3 regions of the Brevibacillus sp. FIR094 genome follow, and region 1 is predicted to be linked to each of the others. Evidence: predicted binding sites of a transcription regulator. Region 1 holds the regulator's gene; each other region holds the start of a gene.
The links. Region 1 encodes Rex, which represses fermentation and respiration genes when NADH is low (regulators of the CRP and FNR family bind a similar motif). Its sites were predicted from a motif close to TTGTGAAATATTTCACAA; they were not measured.
Positions count from the first base shown of each region.

Region 2: the regulator Rex is predicted to act here: its motif matches at 2,746-2,763, upstream of ACQ5DJ_RS12975 (DUF1641 domain-containing protein).
Region 3: the regulator Rex is predicted to act here: its motif matches at 3,006-3,023, upstream of ACQ5DJ_RS09495 (cytochrome ubiquinol oxidase subunit I).

Region 1 is NZ_JBEAES010000002.1:71,089-76,632, reverse strand. Features, by position in the region: partial or broken gene dinG (ATP-dependent DNA helicase DinG) at 1-2,600, shown strand, start outside; gene ACQ5DJ_RS01530 (ComEC/Rec2 family competence protein) at 2,642-3,547, shown strand; gene ACQ5DJ_RS01525 (redox-sensing transcriptional repressor Rex) at 3,563-4,186, shown strand; gene ACQ5DJ_RS01520 (amidohydrolase) at 4,203-5,507, shown strand.
Region 2 is NZ_JBEAES010000012.1:100,403-105,946, forward strand. Features, by position in the region: gene ACQ5DJ_RS12955 (homoserine dehydrogenase) at 1-43, opposite strand, end outside; gene ACQ5DJ_RS12960 (ACT domain-containing protein) at 82-525, opposite strand; gene ACQ5DJ_RS12965 (hypothetical protein) at 711-863, shown strand; gene ACQ5DJ_RS12970 (NAD(P)/FAD-dependent oxidoreductase) at 915-2,093, opposite strand; gene ACQ5DJ_RS12975 (DUF1641 domain-containing protein) at 2,136-2,591, opposite strand; gene ACQ5DJ_RS12980 (PilZ domain-containing protein) at 2,882-3,547, opposite strand; gene obgE (GTPase ObgE) at 3,556-4,833, opposite strand; gene ACQ5DJ_RS12990 (sporulation initiation phosphotransferase B) at 4,847-5,431, opposite strand; gene rpmA (50S ribosomal protein L27) at 5,540-5,544, opposite strand, start outside.
Region 3 is NZ_JBEAES010000009.1:20,076-25,619, forward strand. Features, by position in the region: gene cydD (thiol reductant ABC exporter subunit CydD) at 1-484, opposite strand, end outside; gene cydB (cytochrome d ubiquinol oxidase subunit II) at 484-1,497, opposite strand; gene ACQ5DJ_RS09495 (cytochrome ubiquinol oxidase subunit I) at 1,487-2,902, opposite strand; gene ACQ5DJ_RS09500 (hypothetical protein) at 3,371-4,126, opposite strand; gene ACQ5DJ_RS09505 (sigma-70 family RNA polymerase sigma factor) at 4,116-4,700, opposite strand; gene ACQ5DJ_RS09510 (pentapeptide repeat-containing protein) at 5,049-5,544, opposite strand, start outside.

The sequences.
Region 1 (5,544 bases):
CTGCTGAGCCAGGGCTATTATGCGTTTGACGGTTACGTGTTTGATACAGTGGAGCTATCCCGCGTTCTTTTGCCGATGCAAAATAGCTACAGACTCGGGGAACTGGCGTCTGAGCTGGAAATCGAGCACGATAATCCCCATCAAGCAGACAGCGATGCACTAGCGACGGCACAACTGTTTCTCCACTTGTTGGATATTTTAAAGAAACTGCCGCTTGTGACGATCCAGCGCCTGCAGATGCTCGTCTCTTCGTTTCGCTCTGATATCGAGGTTCTTTTACGAACCATCGAGATGGAAAAGCTCGTAGAACTACCAGAGCTGGATGGAACGCCAACCGAAACGGATTCCGCAGACATGTGGGATGTTTATCGCCAGCTTGCCCTTCGGAAGCGAGAAGAAAAATTAACCGCCTCGCTAAAACGTTCTCATGTTGATGCGACAGTGACCAAAGCGTTTGCCGACCAGCTCGAGGATGTTTTGGGTGAAAACGGGCACATGCAGGCGAAAATGTCGGGGTATCAACGTCGGGATGCTCAGGAAGCGATGATGCATGCCGTCTATGAGGCAATGGAGGATGGTGCCCATTTATTGGTAGAGGCAGGGACAGGTACGGGAAAATCATTAGCCTATCTCTTGCCGGGGATCATTTGGGCTCATCACAATCAGCAGCAGTTGGTGGTCAGTACCAATACCATTCAATTGCAGGAACAGCTTTTTCATAAGGAAATTGCTACCTTGCAGGAGTCTCTGCCGTTTTCCTTTACAGCTTCTACGCTAAAAGGCAGAGGAAACTACTTATGCCTGCGTAAATTTGAACAAGCCGTGGATGAGCCTGTAGAAGGAAGTAGCCAAGAAATGCGCTTGGTCAAAGGACAGATGCTGACGTGGCTCACGCAAACCGTTACCGGTGACGTGGAGGAACTGAGCATGCCTCCAAGTGGTCAACTGCTGTGGCAACAGGTAAAAAGTGATACGAGCTCTTGTTTAAACCGGGCTTGTCCGTGGTTTAGTCGCTGTTATTATTTTCAGGCGAAGGAACGGGCTCGCGATGTCGATGTACTCATCGTCAATCACGCCCTTTTCATCAGCGACTTGCAAGCGGAAAACAGAATCCTCCCTTCGTATGAAGTTGCCATCGTCGATGAGGCCCATCATTTGGAGGATGCTGCCACACAGCATTTAGGCAAGCAGTTTTCAACCACGCAGCTTCTTTTCTTGTTAGATCGTGCATCGGTTGAAGAGGGTGGGCAATTGCCCGCTTCGCAGAAGAGCTGCAAAGCTGGATGCCTGCGGTACAAGAAGATGTCGCCACAAAACTTCCTGAGCTGAGAAAACAGTCCGCTGCCTTACGTGAGAAAGCGCAGCAATGGACACAGCTCTTGTATGCATGGGCATCAGACCGTGCGGAGGAGACGACGGATGCCGGACGTGAGACAGTACGTTACCGGACCGAATCGTTTGTAGGCAAACACGAGAAGATACGCAAAGTGACCAAAAAGCTGATTGAAGGGATGACCGCATACGCAGCGGGAATCGAGCAGCTTTTACGAACGACTCCGCAAGAGGAAAAGCCTACTTTTGCGGTACGCAGTCTACTGACAGATTTATTCGGTCTCATCAAAGACTGGCAAAACACTGTGGAGCTGCTTCACTTCTTTTTGCTTGAGCAAGATGCCGAGTATGTATATTGGATGGAAGTAGAGTCCCGTACAGCTCGCAAGCAGGTCCATTTGTCAGCAGCGCTCTTGAAGGTTGCCGACTCACTGGCAGAACCACTTTTTGCGCAGAAGCGGAGTCTGATCTTGACCTCAGCCACTCTGACGGTCAAAAACAGCTTCTCCTACATCAAAAGCCAGTTTGGTCTCGACCAACTGCCCGAAGAACGAGTGCGTACCTTGTCACTGCCATCGCCGTTTCATTATGAAGAGCAGGGGTTACTGTTGATTCCATCTGATTTCCCCGCACCAGGCAAAGAGAGTGATCATACGTATGTGGAGGCGGTCATTCAAGGGTGTGTTGATGTCGTATTGGCTTCGAAAGGAAGGACGCTGATTCTATTCACCTCCCACTCGATGCTTCGACTTGTTTACCAAGCAATGAAGGAACGCCTTGCGGAGGCCCCAGAACCGTATACGTTATTCGGTCATGGGATTGATAGCAACAATCGGAGCAAGTTGGTGCGTCTGTTCCGAAGCATGGAGAGAAGTGTCCTGCTTGGGACGAGCAGCTTCTGGGAAGGCGTGGATATCCAAGGGGAATGGCTGAGTAGTTTAGTCATTGTTCGCCTCCCGTTTGCACCGCCGAATCATCCTGTCTATCAAGGAAGGGCAGAGCTTTTGAAGGCAGAAGGAAAAAATGCTTTTATGTCCTTGTCTCTTCCACAAGCTGTTCTGCAATTTAAACAAGGGGTAGGTCGATTAATTCGCCACCACTTGGATCGAGGGGTCGTGATCGTTCTTGATACGCGTGTGGTTGAGTCGAGATATGGACGCTCATTCCTTCAATCTTTGCCGCCATTTGAGATCGAAAGTGGTCCATGGCCAACGCTTCGAGAGCGTATAGAGCCATTCCTTAGTATGCAATCCCTGTCAGATTCATAAAATGAAGCAATAGTCTCATAGGGATTAAGGTGATAAAATAAATGTTATGGAAAAAAGAGTGGCGTTGGTGGATTGTAGTTCTTAGTGCGATTTTCCTTTGCGGATGCTCGATTGATAGCCATTTGTATGTACAAGAAGCAGCAGTGAAGATAGATGACCCATTTGAAACAGAGACAGAACAGGAATTTTCGGGTCTCATTATCACCTACTTGGCACTTCCACATGGTGAGAGTACGCTTTTGAGAATGCCAGGCGGCAAAACGATGCTGATTGATACGGGTACGGCAGATGATTGGCCCGTTCTCTCGGCACGCTTGGCAGAGCTCAAGATCACACGGCTCGACTATGTAGTGTTGACGAACGACCAGCCCGAGCATATGGGAGGCTACGCTTCATTGAGCCAGCAAGTGCTTGTTGATGCCGTCATTTTGCCCAAGCTGATCGCATCATCGCTTCGCCATGTCGTGCTGCTTCGCTCCAACCAAAAGCAGATGGAAGCAGAGCAAGGACAAGTACTCACTCTTGACCAAGAAATCTCCATGGAAGTTTTGCTCCCGGATGAACCGTTATTTTTATCGCCTCAGAACAATTCCCTCGTTTTTCGATTGACGCACGGTCAATTACGATTTTTATTTATGAGCGCCGTGAATGAAAAAGCAGAAGAGCGACTGTTGGAACGGCAAAATGACAGACTGAAGGCGGAAGTGCTAAAGGTAGCGGGTCAGGGGAGCAATCAAGGATCTTCGCAACCATTTCTGACGAAAGTCGATCCACAGGTCGCCATTATTCAGACAGGTGGATCGCGGGATCAAATGAAAGACGGCCAGGCAGAAGTCATGGAGCGCTTGGGTGAGTCATGGGCCGAGACATACGTTACCAGCCACGACGGTTCCATTACCATTTTATCGAACGGAAAAGAATATCGGATTTTGAAGCAAAAGAATTAAGGGGGAAGACCGAACGTGGCAAAACACGAAAAGATTTCAGAAGCGGTCGTCCGTCGTTTGCCGATTTATCTGCGTTACCTCAGTTATTTGCAACAGGTTGAGGTGACCACCGTTTCCTCCCAACAGATGGGTAAGAATCTTGATGTGAATCCTGCCCAAATCAGAAAAGATCTTGCAGCTTTTGGTGATTTTGGAAAAAAGGGAATCGGCTATGATGTCGATTATCTGGTGGAAAAAATCCGTGAAATTCTGAAGCTAACGGATGAAATCCGTGTCGCTTTGGTCGGAGCTGGGCATTTGGGCCATGCTATTAGTAACTACAACGCTTATTTGAAAGATAACATGCGGATTGCGGCCATCTTTGACAATAATCCAGAGAAGCAGGGCAAAAAAGTCGCAGGTATATCGATTCAGCCTTTATCAGAGCTGGAAGAAACGGTCGTCGACAAGCAAATCAAGCTGGCGATTATTACGGTACCGGCACCTGCAGCGCAATCCGTATGTGATCAGTTGACTCAAGCGGGTATCAGGGGGATCTTGAATTTTGCCCCTACGACGATTCGCGCAGGAAAAGATGTTCGCATTCACTATGCGGATGTGACGTCCAACCTGCAAAGCTTGGCCTACTATTTGACGTAAGAATGGAGTGTTTACTATGAAAAAGACGATCCTCATTCACGCAACAGTTATTACGGTTAACGATACGAATGAAGTCATTTACGATGGTGCCGTAGCATTCGAAGGCAACAAGATTACGTATGTGGGCCCAACTCCTGAGGACCTGTCGGAAGCGGGATACGATGAAGTCATCGATCAAAAAGGTGATTACATACTGCCTGGCTTAATCAACACGCATGGACATGCTGGTATGTCCCTCCTACGTGGTTATGCAGATGATTTGCCACTGCAACAATGGCTGGAAGACAAAATGTGGCCATTGGAGGCACAATTCACGGGAGACACAGTAAAATGGGGTACCCAGCTCTCACTTATCGAGATGATTCGTACCGGTACCACTACATTTGTGGATATGTATGATCACATGGATGTCGTGGCGAAGGAAGTCGATGCTGCTGGAATGCGCGCTCGCCTTTGCCGAGGGATGATTGGTCTGTGCTCCGAAGAAGAACGTCAAACAAAGCTCAAAGACGCGACTCTTTTTGCAAAAGAATGGCATAATCAGGCGGACGGACGTATTACCGTCATGATGGCACCGCATGCGCCGTACACCTGCTCGCCAGAATTTATTACCCAAATTATCGAAAAAGCTGATGAGCTTTCCTTGCCGCTTCATATCCATATGTCTGAAACAGCTTGGGAAGTCGGTCAAAACGAGAAGGACTACGGGCTTCGTCCAGTTGCTCATTTGGAAAAACTGGGAATGTTCAATCGCCCAACACTCGTCGCGCACGCTGTTCACTTAACGGATGAAGAAATCGACATTTTGGCAAAATACAATGTGAGAGTTTCTCATAATGTAGTGAGCAACCTGAAGCTGGCTAGTGGTGTTGCGCCAGTTCCGAAAATGTTGGCAAAAGGTGTAAGCGTGTCACTGGGTACCGACAGCTCGGCGAGCAACAACAATTTGAATTTATTTGAGGAATTGAAACTCGCTGCGATATTGCACAAAGGTGTGAATAACGATCCAGTAGCGGTTCCAGCAGAGGAAGCACTTCGCATGGCTACTCGTTATGGCGCAGAAGGGGTATTCCAAGAGGAAACACTCGGAAGCATTGAAGTAGGCAAGCAAGCTGACTTGATCGTTCTGGATAGCCACCAAGCCCATTTCCACCCGGCACACCAACCGATTTCACACGTGGTATACGCAGCAAATGGACGAGATGTGAAAGATACGATTGTAGCGGGTAAATTCTTGATGCGTAATCATAAACTGTTGACCATCGATGAGGAGCGCGCGATTTATGAAGCAAACCGCGTATTCCAAACGCTAAAACGGTAAAAGGCTCCTGTCAGGTGGGGGACAGGAGTAAGGCAGT
Region 2 (5,544 bases), on a different contig from region 1:
TTCCAAAACCCATTAATCCCAATTTAATGCTCTGCTTCTCCATGTCTCTCTCCCCTGCCTTTTCTTTGATTGTTTTTTTGCTTAGCCTCTACCGACGATCATCGCTTTGCGAACGCCCGGGATCAGCTGCAAGTTATCCAAAAACTCCGTGCTAGATACGCGAAGACTAGCCATATCGACTGACATGGATATGGTAGCAATCCCTTGAAGTGGTATCGTCTGATTGATGGTCAATACGTTTCCACCTTGATCTGCTACATATGTGAGCACTTTGGACAAGTAACCTGACATGTGATCCAAAGAGAACGTAAACGTCATAATTTTTTCGCTCATCATCGAATTGAACGGAAAAATGCCATCTTTATACTTATAAAAAGCACTGCGGCTCAATCCCACCCGTTCAACCGCTTCGTTAACGGTATCCACTTCGCCGGATTCCAGCATCTTCTTGGCTTCAATCGTTTTGGCAATCGATTCTGGCAGGATGTCAGATCGAATCAAGTAGAATTTTTCTTCCTTTTTCATGCGCTGTGTCCTCCTGAGAAAAACAGTTGTTTCTTCATAGAGGACATCATAACAGAAAGCATGTAATGTGACAATCCTTATCCGTCACTTTTTTTCATCGGATCATATTTGGTTTACTTTGATTACATGAGGGGGAGCTTCTTCGCGCACAATAATGCGTATCGTATGGAGGAGGTGAAAGACAAATGGCCGGACGTGGAAAGTCAGATAAATCGGAGCGCCGTAACAATCACCCAGCTGGTAAGCCAAGCAGTCTCGAACAGTTTGGCAATGACATGCGGGGTAAAAAAATGGCACAATCCCCAAACGTGATTGAAGATCCAGGCGGAAACGGATAAACAAACACAAAAAAACCCGGGACATCATGATCCCGGGTTTTCCTGATTCGATTAGTATGCCAAAGAGGACAAGCCGTTGATATGAGTCAAGTAGCGAACGTTACTCGCTTCTTTCATCAAGGTTGCAGGCAGACCCTTCAGCTTCAGTTGGCTTGCACCGATTGTTCCGATCGCGTCTTTACGGCCCAGGCTTCCCAGTGTACCAGAGAATACTGGTTTGAAGGTATCCATTTTAGTGCCGTTGAAGTGTGCGAAAAGATTGTGACCTACTACTTCGCCCATTTGCCATGCCAGTTGCGCAGTCGGAGGGAATGGACGACCTTCTGGTCCCATTACGACCGCACTGTCACCTGCAAGGAATACATCAGGGTGAGAAGTGGATTGCATGAATTCTGTAACAGTTGCACGCCCGCGGTTTACTTCCACGCCGCACTCAGCCACTACGCGATTTCCTTGTACGCCACCTGTCCATACCATTGTCTTGGTTTCAATGGTACCCCCATCTTTCAGGCAAACTGTGGTTTCTTTCATTTCCGTTACAGGTACGCCTGTCAGGAACTGAACGCCGCGTTTTTCCAAGCTCGTTTTCGCACGCTCAACCAGGTCAGGAGCAAAACCAGCCAAAATGGATGGACCTGCTTCTACGCAGTAGATGGATACATCTGCAAAGTCTACGCCGTGCTTGTGGCACAGATTTGGCAACATATCAGCGAATTCCCCAACCAGCTCGATACCTGTCAGACCACCACCACCTACAACGAAGGTAGCATCTGCTTTATTTTTGCTCGTCTTGTATTCAATCACGCGCTCTTCGAGGTGTGCACGCAGACGATTCGCTTCTTCTACAGACTTCAGTGTAAAGCTGTACTCTTGTAGACCTGGGATTCCGAAGAATGCGGTTTCACTTCCCAGCGCAATCACCAAAGCATCGTATTTGATGGACTCACCGCTTCCCAGTGTTACACGTTGGGAATCGAGACCAATATTTTCTACCGTGTCTACTACGAGGTTAATCTCTTTGCCACGCAGCAATCTTTCCAGAGGGAGCGCCACGTTTTGTTCCGACAGGTTTCCTACTGCCAAGCGGTGCAGTTCTGTAATGATTTGGTGAGTAGGAAAACGGTTTACCACCGTGATCGACGCTTCTTCAGCCGTCATGTATTTACGTGCAGTCAATGCGCTGAGCAAACCGCCATAACCGCCGCCTAGAATCAGAATATGCTTCGCCATGCCCAATCCTCCGTCCTTGTCTTACATTCCATAAAAAAAATACTAGCGTTTTTGTTGTTGACGTTCTGCTGATACTTCCAGAAATGCTTGTGCGAAACGCAAAGTTTTTTGTACTTGCGGATCCTTGAGCATTTTGAGAATACCGAACAAACCGATAGTAGACTCTTCAACATGAACACGGTCATTGGCTTCGATGGCTGCTTGCGCAATACCTTTTGCTTTATCAGAGATCGGTTTTACGAACTCTTCCATTCCGCCTTTGATGTCGTCGATCAACACATGATCATTTGCTACTGTTTGTACCAAATCATATGTTTTGGTCAAAAGAGTTGTCAATTCTGCCAATTTAGGCAGGTTCGCCACCAATACGTTAAGTGACTCTTGGATTTCTGGTTTCATCAACTGATCGAGTACATCTTGTTGCTGCGCTGGTGCCAGAGTTGCAGTGCTTGCTACTTCAGCAGCAGCTTGAGCTTGTTGCGTAGTTGTTTGAGACATAAAAAAAACGTCCTCCTTTGCTTTGGAATAGAGGCCTTTCATTCTCGATGCCTGTTCATACGAGTAACGGCCGCTATTCTCCCTGAAAATCCGGTAAAAAATTGCTTGTAACATTTTTCACAAAGTAAAGCAGACAACGGATTCGAATAATAAAAAGTGAATGATTTCACAAGTATTTATTCAGGAAAGCGTACACAACAAATCATGAAGTGAACAGGCTCGATGTAGAACTCTATGTACTCTACTATATACCTTCTTCACAGGAACATCAAAGGAAAAAAACCGCTTCCTTAGGAAGAAGCGGTAGTTGAGAGCTTTTTATAGTAATCTTTGATGAGTTCATGGTGCTTTTCATTGATATCCGTAAAGATTAATTCAATGATCGATTGCTTGTCTTGGAACGTTTTTTCCACGATTTTCGCCATCATGACGATCTCCTGCGCTTGCTTCGGTATCTTGAAAGACAAGTGGAGAAAATCGCCCTTCGACACATAACCGTCCGTTCCCAAAACAAGACGGGTTGGAGAGAATTTCAGCAACACTGCCTCGCCTTTCTCTTCGATCGGTCTAGCTCCCATCACCTTGTAAGGGACAGAAATACCGAGATCTGGAGAGATGGGATCCTGCTTGCGTTTTTGTGTTATTTCTACCCCTATACTAATCGGAATCATCCCTAAAAGCTTGATCGGCCATAGCGTTTGCTCCGAAACTACTTCCAAATCAATGGTATTCACTGCCGCATCCGTTTCCCAACGAATGCGTACAGTTGATCCGAGAAGCTCTGCTTTCGTTTCAGGCTTCATCTCGTAGGAAACTACGAGATAGCTGCCCTTTGCATGTTCAACCATAACTTGGACAGGTGTCTTCACCTGCTTGGAGATGATTAGCGGTAGAATCGCACCGCGTTGGAGTCGTTTATCCCCCATAAACGGGTTCAGTGATGGGACATCAATCATGGTTTTTGTCACTCCACAAAGTCAAACTCTAATTTGCCGATCCGAACGGTATCCCCGTCTTTTGCTCCCAACTTGCGCAGAGCATCATCTACACCCATAAAGCGCATTTGTCTTGCAAAACGCTGGGCTGCATCATAGCTGGTCAGATTGGTCATGCGTACGAGCTTCTCGATCTTTTCACCGCTGATAACAAATACTTCGTTATCACGCGTAATCTCGAATTCCTCTGGTTCTTTTTCTGCTCGGAACACCACGCGCTCTTCCACTTCCGCAACTTCCTCGACAGCAGGCTTGTCCGGAATCGTCGCCAAGGCATCCCCGATCGCATACATCAATTCTTGTACGCCTTGACGGGTTGCAGCAGAGATCTCGTACACCTTCGCATCTGGAACCTTTTCCTTGAAAATACGCAGGTTTTCCGCTGCTTCTGGCAGTTCCATTTTGTTCGCGACTACAATTTGCGGACGATCTTCGAGCTTCAGGTTATACATAGTCAGCTCTCGGTTGATCTGCAAATAATCCTCGTATGGATCGCGTCCATCTACCGCTGCCATGTCAATCACATGAACGATCAAGCGCGTACGCTCCACGTGACGCAGGAATTGGTGACCAAGACCCACACCTTCATGCGCGCCTTCAATCAATCCTGGCAAGTCAGCCATTACGAAGCTCTGCTCACCTAAGTCCACAACACCCAAATTCGGTGTCAGCGTCGTAAAGTGGTACGCCGCAATTTTTGGCTTCGCCGCTGTTACACTAGACAGCAAGGTGGATTTTCCTACACTCGGATAACCAACCAAGCCCACATCTGCAATAAGCTTGAGCTCCATGACAATGTAACGCTCTTGACCTGGTTCTCCGTTCTCTGAGATATGTGGGGCTGGATTCGAAGAGTTGGCAAAACGAGTATTGCCTCGTCCACCACGTCCGCCTTTTACGATCACAGCACGTTGACCCTGCTCCACGAGATCGACAATCACTTCTTTGGTATCATCATCAATGACAGTTGTTCCTGGTGGCACGCGCACGACCATATCTTCCGCGCCTGCTCCGTGCTGAGATTTGTTGCGGCCATGCTCTCCGCGAGGTGCTTTGAAATGTCGTTGATAGCGGAAATCTACCAGTGTACGCAGACCTTCGTCCACAACAAACACGACATCTCCACCTTGACCGCCATCTCCACCCGCTGGACCTCCCAGCGGTACGTACTTCTCCCGGCGAAAGGAGACAGCTCCGTTACCACCGTCCCCGCCTTTTACATATACTTTTACCTGATCGACAAACATGGTGTCACCTCTTTCATTCCGCGAATGGGACCACCAATTTCAGGACCCATTCTTCTTCCGTATGTATCCACTCGGTGACCTCCACCGTACTCTGTTCGCTTTTACGTATCAGCTTTTCCAATTCTTCCATTCCGGATGCACGAAGTACACCGGCCAGGTCAAAACGAAAATGAACCCCACGCTCATCCATCTGCAAGCTTACCTGCATGCTGGCTGCTTCGTACCCGCTCTGGTCTACATGATCGTTCACTGTGCATAATATCTCTGACACCAACTGGAACAAGTCTTGCTCGTTCAAAACTACTCGCGTGAGATCCACATGATTGCACACGTCTACTTCTAAAAGCAATTCATTGTTCAGTGCGTTAAATGTCAAGAAGAAGACGGACAACAAGGAGCTATTCAATCGGGCAACCATCGATTCCTGCATCGCCATCTGTGCGATGCGCTTCAAATGGGCCTCTCCTTGTTCAGTACGGTTCAAATGCAAATAGCCGAGCAGAACCTGAACGTGGTTCAACCAGTCATGCCGCTGCCTGTTCAGAACGGTCAGCAGTTGGTCTGTCTGATGCGTAAACAGCCTCCGCTCGTCCCCCATCACATTCACCCAAGTCGATAAGAATATCTTTCCCATCTATTGTACCATAAAAAAGAGCCGGACAAAAAGAAAACCCAGCTATATCGCTGGGTTTTTCTTAACAAATATTTACG
Region 3 (5,544 bases), on a different contig from region 1:
TTACTGTCAGGATCAGTCCAGAAATCACATCTTGCATGTAAACAAATGCCAGAAGCGGCAACGTAACAAAAACCATATCTAGCGTACGCGGAACAGACAACTCCAGGTAGGTACGTACACGATCTACACCTTCTAGGACAAGCGTAACAAGCTTTCCGCTTCCTTCGCTGGCGGCAAAACGTGGACCACGCTCGAACAAGCGGGATAGAACTCGCCCTTGCAAAAACTCACTGGAAGCTTCAGCAAAACGGCCAGCGACCTTCTTTTGCAGCCAAACGATGGTATGACGAGCGGCTATCGTGACCAAAAACAGTACAAGCGGCTGATACGCCATTTGAACCGCTTGGCCTTCAAACAAGATCGCGATCGACTTCGCCAAAAGCAGTGCCTGACCGATAATCGCCACACTTTGTAGGAGGGAAAGACCGGCTAGCAGCAGCATAACCGGTCGGATTCCTTGTAATCGGAACAATTCCTTGTCCATTAGTACTCCAAATGATCCTTTTCAGTGACTCGTTTATGGAAAACGAAGTAGCTCCAAGCCTGATAGGCTAGTACAAACGGTAAAAGCACTGCTGCAACAATGGTCATTGCTTTTAACGTATATGGACTCGAAGCTGCATTATAGAGGGTCAAATCAAACGCGCTATCAATCGTGCTGACCATCACCCGTGGGAACAATCCGATAAACATCGAGACGAACGTCAACAGAATCATCGCACCTGTCATCCCGAAAGCCCATCCTTCCCTGCCTTGTCTCAAGAAGTGGCGAGCCAGTACAAAAGCGATAACACCTAACAGTACAGCTGCTGTCAACAAAACACCCTGGCGCTCAAACAGATCGGTTACCATGAATGTCCACCCTACAAGCACCGCCATGAGAATCGCTTGCATCGGCAATAGCTTTGCTGCCAGTACACGTGATTTTTTACGCAGCTCCCCTACCGTGCGCAGTGAGATGAAGTTCAGACCGTGCAGCAAGCATAGTCCTGTAACTGTCACTCCTGCCCACAACGAGTACCCATTCACAATGTCTGAGAGCCCAGCAGTCATTTCCATATTCTGATCAATCGGCACACCTTTCACCAGGCTGGCAAAGATCATACCGAACAACATCGGCGGTACAAAGCTTCCAATCAGAATCGCTGCGTCCCACGTCTTTTTCCAAGCCTCACCTTTCTCTTTGCCTCTAAATTCAAATGCTACCCCGCGTCCAATCAACGCAAGCAGAATCAGCGTAAGCACGAGATAATACCCGCTAAACATCGTGGAATACCACTCCGGAAACGCTGCGAACATCGCACCAGCCGCTGTAATCAGCCAAACTTCATTGGCATCCCAGAACGGACCAATCGTATTGATCAAAACCCGAGTTTGCAAATCATTTCGTGATAGCAGGCGCGTCGCCATGCCAACACCAAAGTCAAAGCCTTCGAGAAAGAAAAATCCGGTAAACAGAACGGCAATGAGCAGGAACCACAGTTCATTAAGCTCCATAACGTTCACTCCTTACACGATCAAATGGATCCTGAAGCTGTAAATCCTCTACTTCCTCATGACTATCCATATCCGGTCCTTTTTTGGCTACACGAGCAAACAGATAAGCCAAGAGGCAAAGCAGGATGAGATAAATCGTCGTGAAGGCGATGAGAGAGAACCATACCTCTCCTGTGCTAATGCTTGGCGAAACCGAATCTTCCACACGTAGTAGCCCGAATACCGTCCACGGCTGACGCCCTACCTCCGTCATAATCCACCCAGCTGAGTTTGCGATGAACGGTAGTGAGATACCCGCAACCATCAACTGCATGAACCGCTTGTTTGGCTGTTCCAGCTTTTTGCGGAAGGTCAGATATGCCCCGTACAAAGCCAACAAAATCATTGCACTTCCGCCCGCTACCATGATGCGGAAGCTCCAGAAGGTCGTCCGAACTGGTGGAATGTAGTTTCCTGGACCGTAGGTTTTCTCATACTCTGCCTGCAATTCCAACATGCCCGGTACAGAACCTGAAAGTGAGTTGTACGTCAGAACGCTAAGCAAATAAGGAATTTTTATCTCAAAACCGTTTTCTTGTTTTTCTGGATCAATCGTTGCAAAAACCGTCCAAGGAGCTGGGTCTGAGCTTGTTTCCCACAGTCCTTCACTCGCAGCCATTTTCATCGGTTGGGTAGCAACCAAATACTGTGCCTGACCATGACCAAATTGAGCAATAGCAAGCGAGGAAATCAATGCTACCACGATCGCAATTTTGAAAGATTGCACAAAGAATGTAACGTCTTGTTTTTTCAACAGCTTCCAAGCACTGATACCTGCTACCAAGAAGGCACCTGTCGCAAATGCCGCAAATACGGTATGCGGGAATTCATATAGTAATTGTCCATTGGTAAGGAGTGCGAAGAAATCGACCATCTCTGCACGTCCGTTATTGATTGCGAAGCCGACTGGCTGCTGCATGAACGAGTTGGCTGCCAGAATCCAAAGAGCCGAAAGAATCGTTCCTATGGATACGAGCCAAATACATGCGAGATGCACACCTTTGGACAAACGATCCCAACCGAACACCCATAGTCCAATAAAAGTCGATTCGAGGAAGAACGCTAAAAGGGCCTCAATCGCTAGCGGAGTTCCAAATACGTCGCCAACGAATCGCGAGAAATCAGACCAGTTCATCCCAAATTGGAACTCCTGCATAATCCCTGTCACGATCCCGACAGCAAAATTTATGAGCAAAAAGGTTCCCCAAAACTTGGCCATTTTTTTGTACAAGTCATTCTTTTTTATCACATACATCGTTTCCATAATGGCTACTAATAATGACAGCCCGATGGAAATCGGCACAAAAACAAAATGAAAGATAGTTGTTATCGCAAATTGAAGTCGTCCCAAATCCACTATATCCATGTACAAGATCCCTTTCTCTTCGCGTTTTGGCCTTTATGTACCGGAATTATACCCGTGGGGAAACCCGCATTTATTACGACTTTGTGAAAAATATCACAAATATATGTGAAAAAATTCACAAATGATTCTCTCTCTTGTAACCCCCTTTGCGCCTTCATCATCGTGAGAGAGTTTTTTGTTTGTTTTACCCTGTATATTTCCGGTCATGTACAATTGTAGCAGGACTTTTGACCCTAGAGGGTGTCCGATTCGTTACATGATTTTTAACAGACTGTGACTGTTTCGGATTTTTCCTTGATTTGAGCTAGACTTATGCGCCTCTACTTATTTTATTGATTGTGTAATTTGTTCATTTCCTTTTAAAATCTCATAGCAGTAATCGTACGTAGAAAAAATGGACCCTTTTACGGGCCCATCTTTCCCCTATTCAGTTAACAAAGCCCCGAGTAAAAATGCGCTAACAACCACTTATTTTTTGGCAGATTTCGTTGACAAGGATTCGATGATGTTGCCAAGGGTGGCAGTATCAATGTCCTTCTTATGGTACAGTTCAACCGTGAATCCTTCATGCTCCCAAATCACGATTCCGTTGGCGAAATATACCTTTTTCCCGCCAATGGTTTCGATCTTGACACCCTCTGTCGTGCTGATGCCGTTTTCGCCACCCTTTGAAATCAAGAAGGAAATAAACTCTTCCTCTTCCCCTTTTTCATACTGAACTTCTACCATACCCTCGCCTTGAATGAGCGTGTTGTAATAGGAATAATGCTCTGGCATCCATGTCGGTACGGGAAAGTCCATTTTGCTAGCTGCGCGTGCTTCTTCCAATGTCATCTGTGGGTGTTCCTTTAGTTCTATAGGTTCATTGATTCCTTGGGTATCGGACTGTGCAGCAGGCAGCTCTTTATCATATTGGGTAATTTCCATGTTCCCGACCTGAAAGCGTGCCAAGATCGTCTGGAGCATTCCTTGGGCAAACGATGTAGTCGAGAATGCACCTAAAAGGCAAACAACAGCAACAGCACTAACTGTGGCAGCTTTCCATTTATTCGTTTTCATATAGATCCCGTCCTTTTTACTATCATGTAGTTGTATGTTTCCTGATTCCAATTTGAATTTCAGCCGATTGTATATGTTGGCTTTTGGAGTGGTGTCATCCAGCTCCAGATCAGTAAGCAAGTCGGTGAGTTCACGAAAATCATCTAGATCATGCTTACTCTTCATAACGGAAACCCCCTTTTTGCAATTCTTTTTGTAGCTTTTTTAGACATCTGTAGAGCACGACGCCGATATTTGAACCGCTGACACCAAGCAGGTCTGCGATTTCCGCGTTTTTTAGTCCAGCCGCATATTTCATGGCGATGATATTGCGTTCTTTTTCACTCAGCTTTGCCAGAGCTTGAAATAACGCTTGATGATTGTCGCCCTTGATTACAATTTCTTCCGGAGATGACTTCGGCAGAACCATATCCAGAATAGAATCTAGTGAAAAACTCATTCTTTTTTTCTGTGAGCGGAAGTAATCTGTCACTGCGTTTCTGGCGATTGCAAACAACCAGACTTCAAAGTTTGATTTAGCAGGTGAATAACTGCTGTATTTAGAAATAACAACTTCAAACACATGGCTACATATTTCTTCAGCTGCATAGTGATTGTTGATGCGATAGCAAATATATTTGTAGACGCGCTTGTAATACGCACCGTATATTTGGGCAAACGTTTCGGTCGACATGCTTTCTGTTTGCCTATCGTTTTCTTCGTTTTGGCAGATGCCTGTGTTCACTTGGGCGATCTCCAACTACTCCCCCTCCCTTCTAAATGGAATGAACAAATTGCGCAATTTGTTTGGTTGTGAGACTCACGATAGTTAATACGGAAAAAGCTAAAATGTATTAACAACATTTTTCTAAGATCGGAGGAAATGACATAAGGTCCGAAAAGGGTAGCGGTAGTCGAAGTAATCGAAATCGTTGGGTTGCATTCAAATCCAAACTTGTAAAAATGCATCTGGACTTGGAGGTAATCAAATGACTGGTTTCCTAGAAATCGCCAGCGCCATGTTTTTCTTCATGCTTTGCAGATACTTCTTTTCAAATACAATAGCAAAAAGCAGGTTGTCAACGAATGACATCCTGCTTTTACATCTTCATGCTTTGCTTATAGCCCAGTGCGGTGGACGCGTGAACAAAGGGGGCAGCTTTGTGCTTGCATCGCCCTTCGCCCCGTTGAGCTGAACCTGCGTGAGAAACAACGTCTCGGTCAAGTTCGCACCGCTCACATCTGTATCGCGAAAATCTGCACCAATGAGGTCAGCTCCCCGCAAATCTGCTCCTCTCAGATCAGCAGCAATCAAATATGCGCCGCGCAAATGGGCTCCTCGTAAATCAGCGCCTTTGAGCTTGGCACCGATGAGATCAGCGCCCCGGCCATAGTTTTTTCCTTGCTTGCCCCCTTTGTACTTGGCAACTGCGTCCTTACGTACCAGTTCACTTGTCTGCAACAATAGTTCGTTCACTTTTGCTCGATGCAGAGTAACGTCCAGCTTTAGGATGTCCTCAGGACTGTGATCCGTCAGGCGCTGTGTCTCCTCCAACGCCTCCTTCAATGCCGGATGGAGAGATTCGGCAGCTTGCTTGGTCAAC